4 regions of the Planococcus sp. VCh962 genome follow, and region 1 is predicted to be linked to each of the others. Evidence: riboswitches for the same ligand, from Rfam matches in the RefSeq annotation. Region 1 holds a riboswitch; each other region holds the start of a gene.
The links. A riboswitch is a leader RNA that binds a small molecule or an ion and turns the genes downstream of it on or off. The one in region 1 is predicted to bind lysine.
Positions count from the first base shown of each region.

Region 2: another riboswitch for lysine. It lies ahead of dapA (4-hydroxy-tetrahydrodipicolinate synthase); the one in region 1 lies ahead of AC3AQ9_RS06570 (aspartate kinase).
Region 3: another riboswitch for lysine. It lies ahead of AC3AQ9_RS11725 (transporter substrate-binding domain-containing protein); the one in region 1 lies ahead of AC3AQ9_RS06570 (aspartate kinase).
Region 4: another riboswitch for lysine. It lies ahead of AC3AQ9_RS16145 (Na+/H+ antiporter NhaC family protein); the one in region 1 lies ahead of AC3AQ9_RS06570 (aspartate kinase).

Region 1 covers NZ_JBYLHS010000001.1:1,294,964-1,299,180, reverse strand. The annotation lists gene trxA (thioredoxin) at 48-362, shown strand; gene uvrC (excinuclease ABC subunit UvrC) at 413-2,209, shown strand; lysine riboswitch at 2,247-2,422, shown strand; gene AC3AQ9_RS06570 (aspartate kinase) at 2,556-3,770, shown strand; gene AC3AQ9_RS06565 (YslB family protein) at 4,014-4,217, opposite strand, start outside.
Region 2 covers NZ_JBYLHS010000002.1:637,394-641,610, reverse strand. The annotation lists gene AC3AQ9_RS10505 (STAS domain-containing protein) at 1-718, shown strand, start outside; gene dapA (4-hydroxy-tetrahydrodipicolinate synthase) at 775-1,656, opposite strand; lysine riboswitch at 1,789-1,967, opposite strand; gene AC3AQ9_RS10495 (class I SAM-dependent methyltransferase) at 2,074-2,676, shown strand; gene ypfJ (KPN_02809 family neutral zinc metallopeptidase) at 2,744-3,592, shown strand; gene AC3AQ9_RS10485 (TraB/GumN family protein) at 3,729-4,217, shown strand, end outside.
Region 3 covers NZ_JBYLHS010000003.1:97,606-101,822, reverse strand. The annotation lists gene AC3AQ9_RS11730 (amino acid ABC transporter permease) at 1-654, opposite strand, end outside; gene AC3AQ9_RS11725 (transporter substrate-binding domain-containing protein) at 718-1,560, opposite strand; lysine riboswitch at 1,697-1,880, opposite strand; gene mnmH (tRNA 2-selenouridine(34) synthase MnmH) at 1,995-3,080, opposite strand; gene AC3AQ9_RS11715 (class I SAM-dependent methyltransferase) at 3,271-3,834, opposite strand; gene pgeF (peptidoglycan editing factor PgeF) at 4,213-4,217, shown strand, end outside.
Region 4 covers NZ_JBYLHS010000007.1:37,808-42,024, forward strand. The annotation lists gene AC3AQ9_RS16140 (sodium-dependent transporter) at 1-857, opposite strand, end outside; gene AC3AQ9_RS16145 (Na+/H+ antiporter NhaC family protein) at 1,050-2,627, opposite strand; lysine riboswitch at 2,744-2,926, opposite strand; gene AC3AQ9_RS16150 (bifunctional metallophosphatase/5'-nucleotidase) at 2,997-4,217, opposite strand, start outside.

The DNA.
Region 1 (4,217 bases):
CTATAATCAATTCAGAGTTTGGTTATACTACTAAGGAGGAATTATTCATGGCAATTGTACACGGTACAGATCAGAACTTTTCACAAGAAATCTCAGAAGGTTTAGTATTGGTAGATTTTTGGGCTACTTGGTGCGGACCTTGTAAAATGATTGCTCCAGTTTTAGAAGAGTTGGATGCAGAAATGAACGATAAAGTGAAAATCGTTAAAGTGGATGTTGACGAAAACCAAGAAACAGCCGGCAAATATGGCATCATGTCAATTCCGACTCTTTTGTTGATGAAAGACGGAGAAACAGTTGACAAAGTGGTTGGTTTCAGACCAAAAGAAGCTTTAGCAGAATTGGTTAACCAACACGCATAATTCTAAACCGGGTCCAGCAATGGTGCCCGGTTTTTTAATAGGGTGAGACTATGGCAAACGAATTAATCCAACATAAATTAGCGATACTTCCAGACCAGCCTGGCTGTTATTTGATGAAAGACCGCCAAAATACGATTATCTATGTCGGCAAGGCGAAAGTGCTGAAAAACCGCGTGCGATCGTATTTCACGGGAAGCCATGACGCCAAAACACAGCGGCTGGTAGGAGAAATCGAGGATTTTGAATATATTGTGACCAGTTCGGAAAAAGAAGCATTGATTCTGGAACTGAACTTGATCAAAAAGCATGATCCGAAATACAATATCATGCTGAAGGACGACAAAACCTATCCTTATTTGAAAATCACAGGTGAGCGCCATCCGAAGCTCATCATCACACGGCAAGTGAAGCGGGACAAAGGCAAGTATTTCGGCCCTTATCCGAATGCCTATGCCGCCAGTGAAACAAAAAAACTGCTCGACCGCTTGTATCCATTGCGAAAATGCCATACAATGCCGGACCGTGCCTGTCTTTATTACCATATGGGGCAGTGTTTGGCGCCGTGCATCAAACCGGTGGAACAGGAAACCTACCAAGATATGATTGACGGCATCACAAAATTTTTGAACGGCGGATTCCGCGAAGTCAAAGAGCAATTGGTTGAAAAAATGTCGGAAGCTGCTGAGAACCTGGAATTTGAGCGAGCTAAAGAATATCGGGACCAGATTGTCCATATCGAAACGGTTATGGAAAAACAGAAAATGGCGATGAACGATTTTACCAACCGCGATGTTTTTGCCTATGCCATCGACAAAGGCTGGATGTGCGTACAGGTGTTTTTCGTGCGCCAAGGCAAGCTGATAGAGCGCGATGTCTCGCTGTTTCCGTTATATCGCGATCCGCAAGAAGAATTTATGACCTATCTCGGCCAATTTTACGAGCAGTCGCATCATATGAAACCCAATGAAATTCTTGTGCCGGAAGGGGCAGACGCGGATTTGATCCGGGAATGGCTCGATCTCCGTGTGCTGGTGCCTCAGCGCGGCAAGAAAAAGGATTTGGTGGAATTGGCGAAAAAAAACGCGGAAATTGCCATAAAAGAGAAATTCCAACTGCTTGAGCGCCAGGAAGAACGGACAGTAGGCGCCTGCATTGAATTGGGAGAGGCTATGAATATTGAGACACCGCTCCGGATTGAAGCATTTGATAACTCCCATATCCAAGGGGCAGATGCCGTTTCAGCAATGATCACGTTTATCGATGGCAAACCGTCGAAAAAAGATTACCGCAAATATAAAACCCGCAATGCCTCGAAACCGGATGATTACGCTGCGATGCGTGAAGTGATTCGGCGCCGCTACTCGCGTGTACTAAAAGATGGCCTTCCGCTTCCGGACTTGATCGTCATTGACGGAGGGAAAGGGCAGATGGAGTCGGCTCGAGAAATCTTGGAAGACGAACTTGGTTTATCGATACCGATTGCCGGCCTTGCAAAAGATGCCAAGCACCAAACATCGCAGCTTCTTTATGGCGATCCCGTTGAAGTAGTGCCGTTAAAACGGACGAGCGAAGCGTTTTACCTGCTGCAGCGCATCCAGGACGAAGTACACCGCTTTGTTATTACGTTCCACCGGCAATTGCGCGGGAAGAATTCCATTCAATCAGCACTCGATGACTTAGAAGGCGTAGGACCAAAGCGTAAGCAACAATTGTTAAAGCATTTTGGTTCTGTCAAAAAGATAAAAGAAGCGACAATCGAAGAACTGCGCCAGGCGGGCATGCCTGAGAACCTGGCCAAATCCATTCAGCAGCATTTTGCTCAGCAGGCATTGCCAAGCGAGCAATAACATGCTATCGTAAAAACATAATTAAATCACTTGGAAAAGTGATGATAGAGGCGCGAACGTCAATAGTATCTACTCAGAGATTTGCAGAATCTGTGAAGGGTAGAGAAAGGGGCGGTCGCCGAAGTGTGCGGGATTTTTGCAAACCCGTATGCTGGTCCGGCATTTAAGAAGTGCCGGGCTGTCAGAGTTAATCTCTGGAGGGCTATCTCACATGGACGTTTTTCGTATTCGTACATGATAAAAGAGGTAGCTTGCCGTAATTTCGGCGAGCTGCCTTTTTTTATTGCCAGGCACCCGGTGCCCGGCATGTTGAGAGCCACATCTTAAAAATGTGGGAGTGGATGAAATGAAGACGATCGTAATGAAATTTGGCGGAACATCTGTTGCAACACCGGAAAAAATTATTGCAGTGGCCAAACGGGCCATCCTTGAAAAAGAAAAAGGTTATCGTGTAGTTATTGTTGTCTCAGCCATGGGCAAAACGACAGATGCGCTGCTCCAACTGGCAGGGGAAATTTCTGCTGAACCGCCGAAAAGAGAAATGGATATGCTGTTGGCAACAGGTGAGCAAGTAACGATTTCTTTGCTTGCTATGGCATTCAAATCACTGGGGCATGAAGCATTGTCGTTCACTGGATGGCAAGCAGGCATTGAAACAGAATCCGTTCCGCGCAATGCCCGCATCGAAACCATCCATACAGAGCGCTTGGAAGGTGTGCTGAATAACGGCTACTTCTGTGTGGTTGCCGGATTTCAGGGAGTTGACCGGATTGGCAACATCACGACATTGGGCCGTGGCGGCTCCGACACGACTGCAGTCGCATTGGCAGCAGCACTAGGGGCCGATAAATGCGAGATTTATACCGACGTTGATGGTGTTTATACATCAGATCCACGATCTGTGACGGGTGCACGCAAACTCGAGCAAATTTCATATGATGAGATGCTCGAACTTGCCAACCTTGGTGCAGGTGTCCTGCATCCCCGTGCGGTCGAATTTGCGAAAAACAATAAAGTCCCGTTGTCGGTCAGAGCAAGCTATTCGGATGAACCGGGCACAATCATACAAGAGGTGATCACTGTGGAGAAAAATCTTATTGTCAGAGGCGTAGCATTTGAACCGAGAATTGCACGGGTGACCGTTTCCTATGAAAAACCATTCAATGGTTCATTGGCAAGCATTTTTACAAAACTGGCAGAAAACCATATCGATGTTGATATCATTGTACAAAGCATCACGGATGAATTTCCGCCGTCTGTGTCGTTTTCCATTAAACAAGACAGCTTGGAGGAAACGAAACGGGTGCTAAATGAATTTCAGCAAGATATCCGTTTCTCCAGCGCCAACTACGAAGTGGGCTTATCTAAAGTTTCGATTGTCGGATCCGGCATGGTTTCAAATCCCGGAGTTGCTGCACAAATGTTCGATATTCTCCGCTTGCACGAGATCCCAGTGAAAATGGTCAGCACTTCAGAAATAAAAATTTCGGTTGTAGTGCCGGAAGCGGCTATGGAAAAATCAGCGAACGCTTTGCACGATGCGTTCGGCTTATCGGAATAAAAATGCAAACGTATTCGAGTGTGCTAATCCACAAAATTTTCAAGTACAATTAAAAATCCATCACGCACCATGTGTATAAAAAGCCACAATAACCATCGGATGCCGACCATAAAAATATTCTATCCACGATGTATGTCAGATAAATGACAATTAATCAGATGTTTATAATGGGAAAATGAAATTATTATTGAACAATAAGAATAGGAAAACCCACTTCATAAAAATGAAGTGGGTTTTCAGCGGTTATGCTTTTTCACGGAGATCAGTTTTCAGCGTTATACGGATTACATTTCTTTTTAATTGAACTTCTTCATAAGCTTCAGTTAAAAAACCGTCGATTATTTGTTTTTGCTGTGCCAGAAATCCAGCTTCTAATTTAAAGCAGCGCTGTTCGAATTTAGAAGGAGACAATACGTACACTAACTCACTCTTGCTCGCTTTTTCGAG
Region 2 (4,217 bases), on a different contig from region 1:
TATCCTGGAATCGGTTCTTCACTTTCGAATGGGTTTTATTGGACTTTTGGGGAAATCCATTCAAAATTTCCTGGATCCTGAAACAGTTTTCAATGAAATTTCACAGTGGGGAGATGCGACCGGGAACTATTTTCTAAAGGAAGGCATGTCACTTGCAGATGCATTGGCGGAAACATCGCTTTACCGAAGACATATCGGAAAAGTGATCAAGACCGAAGCCGTGCACGAGAAAATGCCGCTAGAGACCCTTTTTGGAACAATGGAATTTTTCCATTCTTTGCTGGACCATGCAGCACATTCGTACAGTTCAGCTTATATCAATTCTTATCAAAAGAATTTAGCCGATGCACGAAAAGAATTTCTCGAGTTGTCATCGCCGGTTGTGCCGGTGAATGACCAAATTGCAATCCTGCCGATTGTAGGTGCCATTGAAGTGGACCGGGCCCAGCATATTCTGGAGCAATCGCTGCTTGCGGCTGGCCGTTTGAAGGTTTCTACTCTCATTATCGATTTATCAGGCGTAATAAAAGTCGACTCGATGGTGGCGGAACAAATCATTAAGTTGACCGAATCACTGAAGCTTGTCGGCGTACAGGCGGTGTTGACCGGCATCCGGCCGGAAATTGCACAGACCATGATTCAGCTGGGCATCGATGTCAGCCAGCTGGCACTTGGCGGAAGTTTGAAGCAGGCCTTCAAGAGATTGACAGAAGTATAATCAAAGCATATAAAAAACCGCTGAGGCCATAGCTTCAGCGGTTTTGTCTTAATGGGTCAAGAATTTACAGTGCGGCCAGATAGAACCTTACGCAAGGTTAGAGTTTCTTGTTCGTTCAAAGGAATCATCGGCAGACGGACACCGCCAACTTGGACGCCTGAGAGGTTCAAAGCTGTTTTCACCGGCACCGGATTCGGGGCAGCGAACAATGCATTCATGACTGGCAGCAATTTGCGGTGTGCCGCTGCTGCCGCTGCATTGTTGCCGTTGCGGAAGTTCGAAATCATATCCCGCATCTCATTGCCGATGATGTGGGCTGCGACAGAAACAATGCCATTTCCGCCGATTGCGAGAATCGGCAAAGTTAAGCTGTCATCTCCACTATAAAGCGTGAAGGAATCGGGTGTGCGTTCAATAATTTCAGCGGCAGCATCCAGATTGCCGCTCGCTTCTTTGATGGACACGATATTGTCAATTGCCGATAGGCGGACGACTGTATCGACGGTCAAATTGACGACGCTGCGCCCTGGAATATTGTAAAGCATGATTGGCAGGCCGGTAGAGGATGCAATCGCTTCAAAATGCTGGAACATGCCTTCTTGTGAAGGTTTGTTGTAATACGGCGTAACGAGCATAATGCCATCTACTCCGATATCTTCTGCCTGCTTAGTCAAGGCGATGGATGCGCGTGTATTGTTCGATCCCGTTCCAGCGATGACAGGAATGCGGCCCTTCGCGGTTTCCACGACAAATTTAAAAAGTTTCACTTTTTCTTCTGATGATAAAGTCGGTGATTCTCCGGTCGTGCCGGCAACCACTACTCCGTCTGAACCGTTTGCGATCAAATGCTCCACTAAGTTTTTAGTTGCGGGAAAGTCGATTTCTCCATTTGCATCAAACGGAGTAACCATTGCTGTGATAATTTGGCCGAAATTCATAATACCACCCTTTTCTTGGTTTTTTGTCAAAAATCAGAGGTGATGGACCAGTCGCATATTAAAGAGAAACAAAAAAGCAGCAACGAGGGTCTCGTTGCTGCCGTAGAAACAATGTTTATCCACCGTTTCTTTGCGTCAGATAGCCCTCCATATAGTCACCTATATGACAGTCCTGCATTTATTAGATGCAGACCCAGCGGAGTCGACTATGAGTGTCTAACCGCTTCGGCAAATCCCCCTTTCCATAAACGTCATCGGAGCTCATACTCCTCGATTTATATACTGATGGTTTTTGCACCTCTATCCTCACTCCATAAAATCTGAAGCAAGAAAATATTGAATTAGCTTCACCTTACCAAACTCTTTGGCCGATTGCAAGAGCCGTAATTATTATTTTACCGTAAGGAGCAGATGACAATGAATGAACGCCAATACGATGAAATGTTGAATATCCGGACTTCCGAAAACCAGCAAGGCTTCCATGAATCTCTTCACCATAACCGTTATGAGCCGACGCCTTATGCCTTGCTGGAAATCCTTTTTAGCCATTACAGGCTGTCCAAGGAAGACCGGCTGGTCGACTACGGCTGCGGCAAAGGGCGGCTGAACTTTTACGTACACTCTTTATTCGGAGTGGAAACCGTGGGAGTCGAGATGGACGAAACCTTTTATAGGGAAGCACTCGATAACCGGACGGCTTACGGGAAAAAGCGGAAAAAAGCGAAAGGAAAAATTGAGTTTTGCTGCTGCCTTGCGCAAGATTATAAAGTGGATGCGAAAGACAACCGGTTCTATTTTTTTAATCCTTTTTCGGTTCAGATCTTTATGGCAGCCGTCAACAATATTTTGAAATCTGTAGAGCAGGTACAGCGTCCGGTAGATGTGATCCTATTTTTCCCATCGGAAGATTATATTGATTATTTGGAGCACCAGACTCTTTTTGAACTGTTTGAAGAGATCCCGTTGCCGGGAGCAGGCCGCAATTTTCGGGAACGCTTTTTAATCTACCGCCTCCAATAAGTTGGATTAGAGATCCAGTGGATTGGGGTATAGGCTTAAAAAGTGCAATTCGTGAGGAGCGATTTTTATGAAATGGAAAGGCAGGCAGGGCAGCAGAAACGTCGAGGACCGGCGCGGTTCGTCAGGCGGCAAGATGGTAGCGGGAGGCGGAATCGGGGGATTGCTCATCGTCCTGCTGGTGGCATTTCTTGGCGGGGATCCGGGAGTCCTTTTGAACGAACTCGGTACCGGCGCAGGCACGCAGTCAAGCGAACCTTATGTCGAAACCGAGCAGGAGCAGGAACTCGCTGATTTTGTCTCGGTTGTGCTGGCGGATACCGAAGCCGTATGGTCGGAAGTTTTTGCCGAGCAGGGCTTGGAATATGTTGAGCCGACGCTCGTGCTTTTTAATGGCAGCGTCGAGTCTGCCTGCGGTACAGCGGGAGCGGCAGTCGGGCCGTTTTATTGTCCAGGCGACCAGAAACTGTACATTGACTTAAGTTTTTACAATGAACTGCAGCAGCAATTCCAGGCACCGGGCGACTTTGCAATGGCATATGTCATTGCGCATGAAGTCGGGCACCATGTGCAGAACTTGCTTGGCGTCATGGAGCAGGTGCAGCCGCTCCGCAGCCAATTAAGCGAAGAAGACTATAATAAGCTGCAGGTAAGGCTGGAATTACAGGCTGATTACTATGCAGGCGTCTGGGCGCATCATGCTCAAGGCATGGACCTTTTGGAAGAAGGGGATCTGGAAGAAGCCTTGACGGCGGCAAGTGCGGTCGGGGATGACACCATCCAGAAACGGGCACGCGGTTATGCAGTGCCGGAAAGTTTTACGCACGGCACATCTGAACAGCGCAAGCGCTGGTTCTATAAAGGCTTCGATACGGGAACTATCCAAGGCGGCGATACGTTCAATGCAAAAAATCTTTGACACTTTTTCGCTGAAAAAAAACCGTGAAACGAAGAGTGTTGCATTGATATTTTCGGCATTGTGATTCATTATTGAAATAGACAGTCTTTTCGTGTAAATACGGAAAGAAATTAAGTTCAATGAAGGAAGAAAATTTATGCATGAAGATAATATTACACGCATACAACTCGACGGACGCGAATTGATTTTGATCGGCACGGCGCACGTTTCCCGCCAAAGTGCAGAACAGGTCAAACAAGTCATTGAAGCGGAACGGCCGGACTCAGTGTGCATTGAACTTGATGCGCAGCGGTACCAGTCGGTTACCGATAACAGCAAGTGGAAGGAAACCGATATTTTCAAAGTCATCAAAGAAAAGAAATCAAGTCTCCTGCTGATGAACCTGGCGATTTCATCTTTCCAGAACCGCATCGCTGATCAGTTCGGCATCAAGCCGGGGCAGGAAATGATTCAGGGGATTGAATCTGCCAAGGAAACCGGTGCTGAACTGGTACTGGCGGACCGCAATATCCAAGTGACGTTTTCACGGATTTGGAGCAATATCGGTTTTATGGGAAAAGCCCAGTTATTAACCTCTGTCATCTTCAGCATTTTCAGCAAAGAAACAATTTCTGAAGAAGATCTT
Region 3 (4,217 bases), on a different contig from region 1:
GAGCGTGATGCTGTAAGTCATGATGAAGTAAAGAACGCAGGCGATAAAGAATGATTCGAAATAACGGAAATTATTTCCGGATACGGTTCTTGTCTGGAAGAACAATTCTGTTACCCCGATAACGCTCAACACCGCTGTATCTTTGATATTAATGACGAACTGGTTGCCGGTTGCCGGCAAAATATTGCGGATTACCTGTGGCAAAACGACGTTGATCATGGTCTGGAAATGGTTCATCCCGATGGCCTGTGCCGCTTCGAATTGCCCTTTATCGACGGAAATGATGCCGCCCCGGACGATTTCCGCCATATAGGCCCCGGTATTGATCGAGACGATGAATACAGCTGCGGTAAAGACATCCATGTCAATGCCAAAAGCCAGTGCAGATCCATAGAAAATGACCATCGCCTGTACAATCATCGGTGTTCCCCGGAAAAATTCGATATAGGCTGAAAGGAGTCCATTGATTATTTTTAAGATAATTTTCTTTATGCCCCGCTCCGGCATCGGAAAGGTGTGGATAATGCCGATAATCAATCCGATTGCGGCCCCGATCAAGGTTCCGACTACTGAAATCCATAATGTCATCACTGCTCCGCGCAGGAACATCGGCCAGTTATTGGTAAGTATAGTGATAATCCAGTCAACGCTCATAATTTTCCTCCTAAAAATAAGTAAAACCGGCTGCATGCACATGCAGCCGGCACCACCTGATCATTATTGGGCAGCTGGTTGATTTTGGATTGCAACATCCATGATTTCCTGGCGCTCTTCTTCAGAAATGCCAGCCAATGTTTCATTGATTTGTTCAGCTAATTCACTGCCTTTTTCAAGTCCGACTGCAATTGCTGTATCCTCTGGAGAGGTTTCAAAGCCATCTTCAAATTCCACCATGGCAAAATTCTCATTTGCAGCAGAAGCACTTACCGCTTCCGGCCGTTCCGACACATAGCCATCGATAACGCCGGATTCAAGCGCTACCCGCATAGCAGGGAAACTCTCCATCGCAGTCTCTTTCGAAACGCCTTCGATTTGGTCAATAACCGAATAATGGAATGTGTTTAGCTGTGCAGTTATTCTAGCTCCTTTGAAATCTGAAAGTGAAGTTGCCCCTTCGTATTCGCCGCCTTTTTTAACTACCATAACCAACTCAGACGTATAGTAATGGTCTGTAAAGTCAATAGTTGCTTTGCGCTCTTCTGTTGGAGACATACCGGCAACGATTGCATCAATTTTGCCAGAAGTCAGGGCTGGCACCAGGCCATCCCATTCCGTTTTTACAATTTCCAATTCCTTGCCCATATCTTCAGCAATTCTTTTGGCAATCTCCACATCATAACCGCCTGCATATTCAGCATTTCCTGAAATTTTCACTGCACCGTTGGAGTCATCTCCCTGTGTCCAGTTAAACGGCGCATAAGCTGCTTCCATTCCCACTTTGAATGTCTCAGATTCTTCTGATGACCCGCCGCTGCCTGCCCCTTCGTTTGATCCGCATCCTGACAATAGCAACATCGTTGACAGAAACATGGTTGAAAATAACGTCAGTTTTTTCTTCATAACTAAACTCTCCCCTTTTGTTTTTTGGCACCTTGATGGCAATTGAATATACAAAAGGGCAACTCTGCACAAAAAGACCTGAGGTAGACTCAGATCGCACTATACATAGTTGCCCTAAATCCTCTTCTTCGTCCCTGGATGAGATAGCACTTCGCAATAAATCGGGAAATCCATTGCGACAGTCCTGCAGCTATTAACTGCAGACCCAGCATGCAATAGTGAGAGCTATTGCACACTTCGGCGACCTTTCCTTCTCCTTAGAATCATCATTTTCTCGAACTCCTCTAAGGACCGTTAAACGTCGCGCCTCTACCTCACTGCAAAAAGTGTGAGGTCATATTCAATTCATGTTTTTCATAGTCTACATTGATAAATTTTATCTGTCAATCCTATTTTTATGGATGGATTCATGCAAAAAGTTCAGTGCGCTTATTTTATCGATTGAATCTATTCATCTGCTCGCTCGTACTTGCTGTTTCCCTCATTTGGAAAGGGCGTGGGATACTTTCTTTTACGGCTTGAATGGCTTCTTCAATATTGCGGACCACCAAGAACTTTTTCTGAGAATCCGGGTATTGGAGTCCTGTATGCTTGTATCGTGAATCGTAATAATGCTCCAGCAGCAGCTGAATGGCCGAAGCAAAATCGCCTGTTTCCAAATCTGATTCAATTTGCTTGGCGATGGGCATATGAATCCGCGATTTAATCCGCTGAAATGCTTCCATGCATTCTATCTTGTATTCCGAAGGACGATAATCTTCCAAAATTTCTTTCACTCGTTCTTCCATTGGCATATCAATGAACAAATGGGTGCTCCGGTTTTTCAAATCGCTTAAAAATGGTGGAATCACTACTTTTCCGATGCGGTGGCTTTCCGCTTCAAACAACACATAAGAAAAGTTCCACAGTTTTCTCAGCTGATGAACAAGAAGCGAATCAAAGACTTTCTGGTTATGCGGCTCCATCCCAATCTGGCCAAAAATAGACCCTTTATGATTGGCCATCCCTTCAAAATCAATGACGGGATAACCTTCGCCCTGCAGCGCTTTTAATATTCTTGTTTTTCCTGCTCCGGTTAAGCCATTCAAGACAAATGCTTGAGAAGGGGTTTCCTTTTGCTCCAGCTCGGCGACTACCCATTTCCGGTAAGCACGGATACCTTCTTCAAGGCGATGGACATGGACATTCATCAAGCTCAACAGAGTCGCTGTCGTTTTGCTGCGCATGCCTCCGCGCCAGCAAAATACCACCTTATCCCCTTCAACTTCTTTGAATGCCCGCACAAATTCCGGCAATTTTGCTGAAATGATTTCCAGCCCGCGTTCTTTTGCGGCTTCTACACTGACTTGTTTGTAAAGCGTTCCGATTTCCGCCCGTTCTGCATCATCAAAAAAAGGAATATTGATGCTTCCCGGTATAGTGAAGTTTTTATATTCAGATGGCGACCGGACATCAATGAGCACCATTTCTTCGTTTTCGATGACCGGAATCAGCTCTTCTACCCTAATATTACTAAACATTCTTTCTCCCCCAAAAAGCCTTGAAGCGGCTCTATAGTATGTCTCAAATTCCTCAAGTTTTATTTACAAGTATACACCCATTGAATCCATATATAAGCTTTCATGGCTTGATCAAATTAGCTTCCGCTCTTTTTGAGGAAAAGAAAAAAGCAAGCCTGATGGAGCAGGCTTGCCTTTTAATATGATTGGATTATTTAGTTGCTTCATATACCCGCATAGGAGGAAGGTTGCGCAGGAAGAATTTACCTTGGGCATTGGAAAAATAGTCCTGCAGGTAAACCATCAAATGTTCATCTTTTTGGAAAAAGGTTTGGTAAGGCAGAAACTTCCCTCCCTGCCTTAATACATGGCTTGTTCTTTTCACGATGTTTTCCCTGGTTTCTTCGTCCATCAACGAGAACGGGATGCCCGAAATCACATAATCCACTTTTTCAATCCCGTGCTGGTTGACGATCTCATGTACATTTTCCGCACTGTCGTGATGAACTTTCAAGCGCGGGTCCCGGGTGTTTTCTTTTAAGTATTCAACAAAATTATCATTGAGTTCAATCGCAATGATCATGGAATCCGGGGTTATGCGCTCGAGCAGGTAATTTGTAAATACACCTGTAGCAGGCCCGTATTCGACAATCACCACTTTTTTGCTCAAATCCATCTTTTCACACACTTCCCGTACACCCATTTTTGAAGTTGGCGTAATGGAGGCGATGTTCCGGTCCTTGATAAAGTTCTTCACGTATTCTTTTGTACTCATTTTTCTGGCCCCCTGTCCTTGATTGGTTTAGCTGTAAGCAAACTATTCACACAGAACACAGTAAAAAAATAAGAAACCTTCAATAACATGTTTTAACTTTATCCCACTTTAACAGCAAGCCAAGCTCTGAGTATATGAACCAACACTCTGTGGGAAGCCCGCTGCTTGAATCCAGTTTTTCTTTATTCTAAGATGCTATCTGGAAGGTTATTTTTATCATATACTTCCGGAAAACATAGGTCAATCTATCCCTTAGGGTTCTACCCGCTTGATGGAACAGTTTCCCATTAGAGTTTGCCGGCTATTTTTCATGCCTTCTTTCCAATACATTCCTATACAACCCTAAAGCGGTATTATATATTAAAGGAAGGTGATGACATGAA
Region 4 (4,217 bases), on a different contig from region 1:
CCCTGCTGGTTTGCCATAAAACCTAATGCAGCAAACACACCGATACCAGCTAGTAATTCAAAAGCTGAGTTCGCAAATCCGGTAATGAATGCATTATTCGTGATATCTGATTTCTTCGGCAAATAACTTGCATAAGTGATCATAATCGCGAAAGCAATTGAAAGACTAAAGAAAATATGCCCATAAGCCGCTACCCAGACGGTCGGATCCAATATGGCATCGAAATTAGGCTTAAAGAATGCATCAAGTCCAAGAGATGCTCCGTCAAGAGTGACAGCCCGTATTACTACAATAAGGAAAATGACCACTAAGGTCGGAATGAAAATCCGGTTCGCAAGCTCAATTCCTTTTTTAACTCCAGCAAATAGAATGCCAAGTGTTATCACCCAGACAATTGCCAGTGGAATAAGTACTCCCCATACAATTCCGCCGGTCTGGCCAGGTGTAACAGTTAATTGAAGAAAGTTATTAAATAAGAAACCTTCTGTATCTTCTCCCCATGCCTGGTTGAATGAGAAAATTGTGTAACGCATAGCCCAGGCGATAATAACCGCGTAATAGGTGGAAATGACAAATGAGACAAAGATTGCCCACCATCCCATCCATTCCAGTTTTTTTCCGCTCATTCTAAAGAATGATAGTGGAGCCGATCCACGGTATTTGTGGCCGATGGTGAATTCCATGATTAAAATAGGTATCCCTGCCGTCAGCAGAGCGAATAAGTACGGTATAAAGAATGCTCCTCCACCATTTTCATAGGCCACATACGGAAAACGCCAAATATTTCCCAGACCTACAGCCGATCCCACAGCCGCCATAATAAAACCGGCGCGCGTACCCCATTGCGAACGTTCCATTTTCCTTCCTCCTTGTTTTCTTCCATTCTCTTTCCAGAAAAATAGGAAGTTTGTATATTTTCAGATTATTTACTAATCTAAAAATAGTATAACGAGGGGGCAGTTCAAAGTAAAGATAATTTCTTAAAGTTTTTATAAAAAACTATTTCTACAATAATAAAAAAGCAGAGAACTAGTTCTCTGCTTTTTTTATCATAGCATTTTAGCGCGTTTTTCTAGTATGGTGGTTCTTCGAGACCATACAGTGAATAATATCAAGAGAATAACGATTACTGTACCTAAGGAGAAAATCAGCGATCCAGTAAAGCCTATGATGATATACCCGATAGAAGCAATGAAAGCCGCTGTCAAAGCATAAGGAAGCTGTGTCAGTACATGATCCATATGATTGCTCCCTGCCCCTGTTGAAGAGAGGATGGTTGTATCTGAAATCGGTGAACAATGGTCACCAAATACCGCACCGGCCAGAACCGCAGACAATGCCGGCAATAAGAGTTCAGGTGCAGCTTGGGCCATGATATTCCCAGCAATCGGTAAAAGAATGCCAAATGAACCCCATGAAGTGCCTGTTGAGAACGCCATAATCCCTGCCAGCACAAACAATAGAACCGGCAGAATTTCTATTGGAACATTGTTCTCAGTAACAATTTCAGAAAGGAAAATCCCTGTTTCGAGCGCTCCAATCAGATAACTTAATGACCATGCAAAAATCAGGATGAAGACGGCTCCTGCCATGGATTTAACTCCGGCAACAATCCCTTTTCCAATCCAAGTCGCACTCGCTGTTTCATTACGTTTCATTTGAAGTACATAAAGAATAATTGAAGTAAGGGCTCCTAGTAGCCCACCTATCATCAGTGAGGCTGGTACATCTGTGTTTTCAAAAATCAGCCAAATATCAGCGACCTGGCCGGCATTTTGGTATCCTGTCCAAACCATCGCACCGATTGTTCCAGCAACTAATAATAGAATCGGCAAAAGCAGATCACGGACACGTCCATGTGAATGTGACGGAAATTCTTCTTTCATTTCACCAGGTATCACTTTGTTTGGATTAAACAATTGACCGTCAACGATTGCCAGGGTCTCATGTTTTTTCATGGCTCCAAAGTCCACATCCCGTATCGCCACAAAAAAGACGATAGCCAAAGTGGCAATGGCGTAGAAGTTCATCGGCGCCATCCAGACAAAGGCTTCCAAAGCTGAGGACTGGACATAGGTCTGTTCAGCCAAAATAGTTGCTATGATACCGATAATCGCTGCTCCCCAGCTGGATACCGGTGAAATTACACAAACTGGAGCAGCAGTCGAATCGATGAAATATGCAAGTTTCGCGCGTGAAATTTTGTAGCGATCGGTAATCGGTTTAGCCACTTGTCCAACAGCCAAAGCGTTAAAATAATCATCGATAAAAATGACCATTCCGAGAATCACCGTAAGGACTTTTGCGCCTCTTCTCGATTTGATACGCTTGGATGCCCATTCAGCGAAAGCAAGGCTCCCTCCTGATAAGCTGACAAATGCAGTAATAATGCCCAATAAGAATAGGAACAAAATAATGAAAACATTATAGGCATTAAAGCCTTCGTCCCAAAAAGTGATGGCAAATGAGTTAAACAATTCCCGCAGAGCTTCCAGTGGGGCGAACGAAGTCAAGATGAGCGCTCCTGCAACGATTCCTGCCCCAAGTGACAGCAGTACACGGCGGGTCAGCAACACCATGACAATCGCAATGATTGGCGGTAAAATCGAAAAAATTGTATTTTCCATGGAAAAGATCCCTCCTGTTTTTATTAGGATGGAAGAGAAAGAAAGAAAAAAAGCTGACCGCGTCCAAATGGATACAGTCAGCTTTCTACAATTCGTCTGTGCTTCAAAACATCAAACAACCCTGTAGCTCTTCGTCTATGATTCAACACAAACGACAGTGGCATTCTTATTCAGAATACCCCCAGCTCTTTTTTCAGTGACAGCAAAAAAAGAACTTCGGCAAAACTTCCTTTTGGATGTGTTCAACGTTGTCACACTCGCACATCGGACTTATAAGTTTTGCAGCCTCTACCCATCAATTTTTAATTCTTAGTAAGCATAGCCCAATCTTATTACAAAATCAAATGTATGTTAACTTTGAATTTTCTTTCATTTCAAGGCTTTGCTGCGAAAATATTGGCTAAAGACATCCCGCAGAAATTCAGGCATAAAGTACTTTTTCGGAGCTCGTTTCAAGGAAGGGAAAAAGTAGCCGAAAGTGAACATATCCAAAGTAACCAGCTGGAAAACTTCTTCATGCCCTGCAATCTTTCCGCCAACAAGCAATTGGTGGTTTTTCATTTCCAAATTGATGCGGATGATATTGCCGAAGACCGCACCGCGAAATCCCATGCCTTTCAATTCGATATTGGGCCATTCCGCATTTAGCGACTGCTGGTAGATTTCTTTCAGTTCAGCGCCTGTCAGACTGATGAGACAAGGATTAATTGGATGAGGAAGCATTTTATGAAAATCATATCGGGTCGTTTCCCCTACAGGCATATCTTCCATAAATAATCCGGCATTGAATAAGGCACAATCAGCTCCTGAGAATTCGAGCAATGCTTCTCCGAACAATTTAGCCAGCTGGGAATCTTTGAACCATTCCGCTTTCAGTTCATCTTCATTAAAAAAGACCAACTCATTCAATTGCTCTTTCCCTTGCTCAATCAACGCATCATTAAAGTCTTCGTCCGATCCGCGAAGTGAGGCCGTTTCAATTAACTCAGCTTTTTTCTCTTGTATGGCCGGTTCAATTGTTACATGGCCGATATACATGCCGAATTTGCCGGCAGCACCGAGCAATGTGTCGCCAATCAGTTTTCCTTCGTGGAAAATATGGTGGGTATGGGCTCCCAGAATCACATCGATTTCCGGGCATAATTCCGCCAAATACTCGTCTTCTTTCACACCTAGATGAGAAAGGCAGACGATAAGGTCCGCTTCATCTTTAATGGCTTCAACGGCCTCTATAATGGCATCTTTGGCATCGGTGATTACCCATCCGAGCCGTTTGTAGAAAGGTGTAAACTCAGCCGTTGCACCGACCAGCCCAATTGTCAATCCAGCCTTGGTTTTCAGCAGCCGGTAAGGTTTTGCCCAGTCCGGTCGTTGGCCATCCGGTTCGTATAGATTGGCCACAATCACATCGAAATCCGCCTGCACATACAATTCTTCCAATTCTTCTTTTGACAGGGTTATACCTTCATTATTGCCTATGGTGACGGCATCGTACTCAGCATCGTTCAATAATTCTACGTTGCCTTTTCCGGAAGTCCCTTCAGTGTATGGATGAGACCGGTCCACATGGTCTCCGATATCAAGGATTAA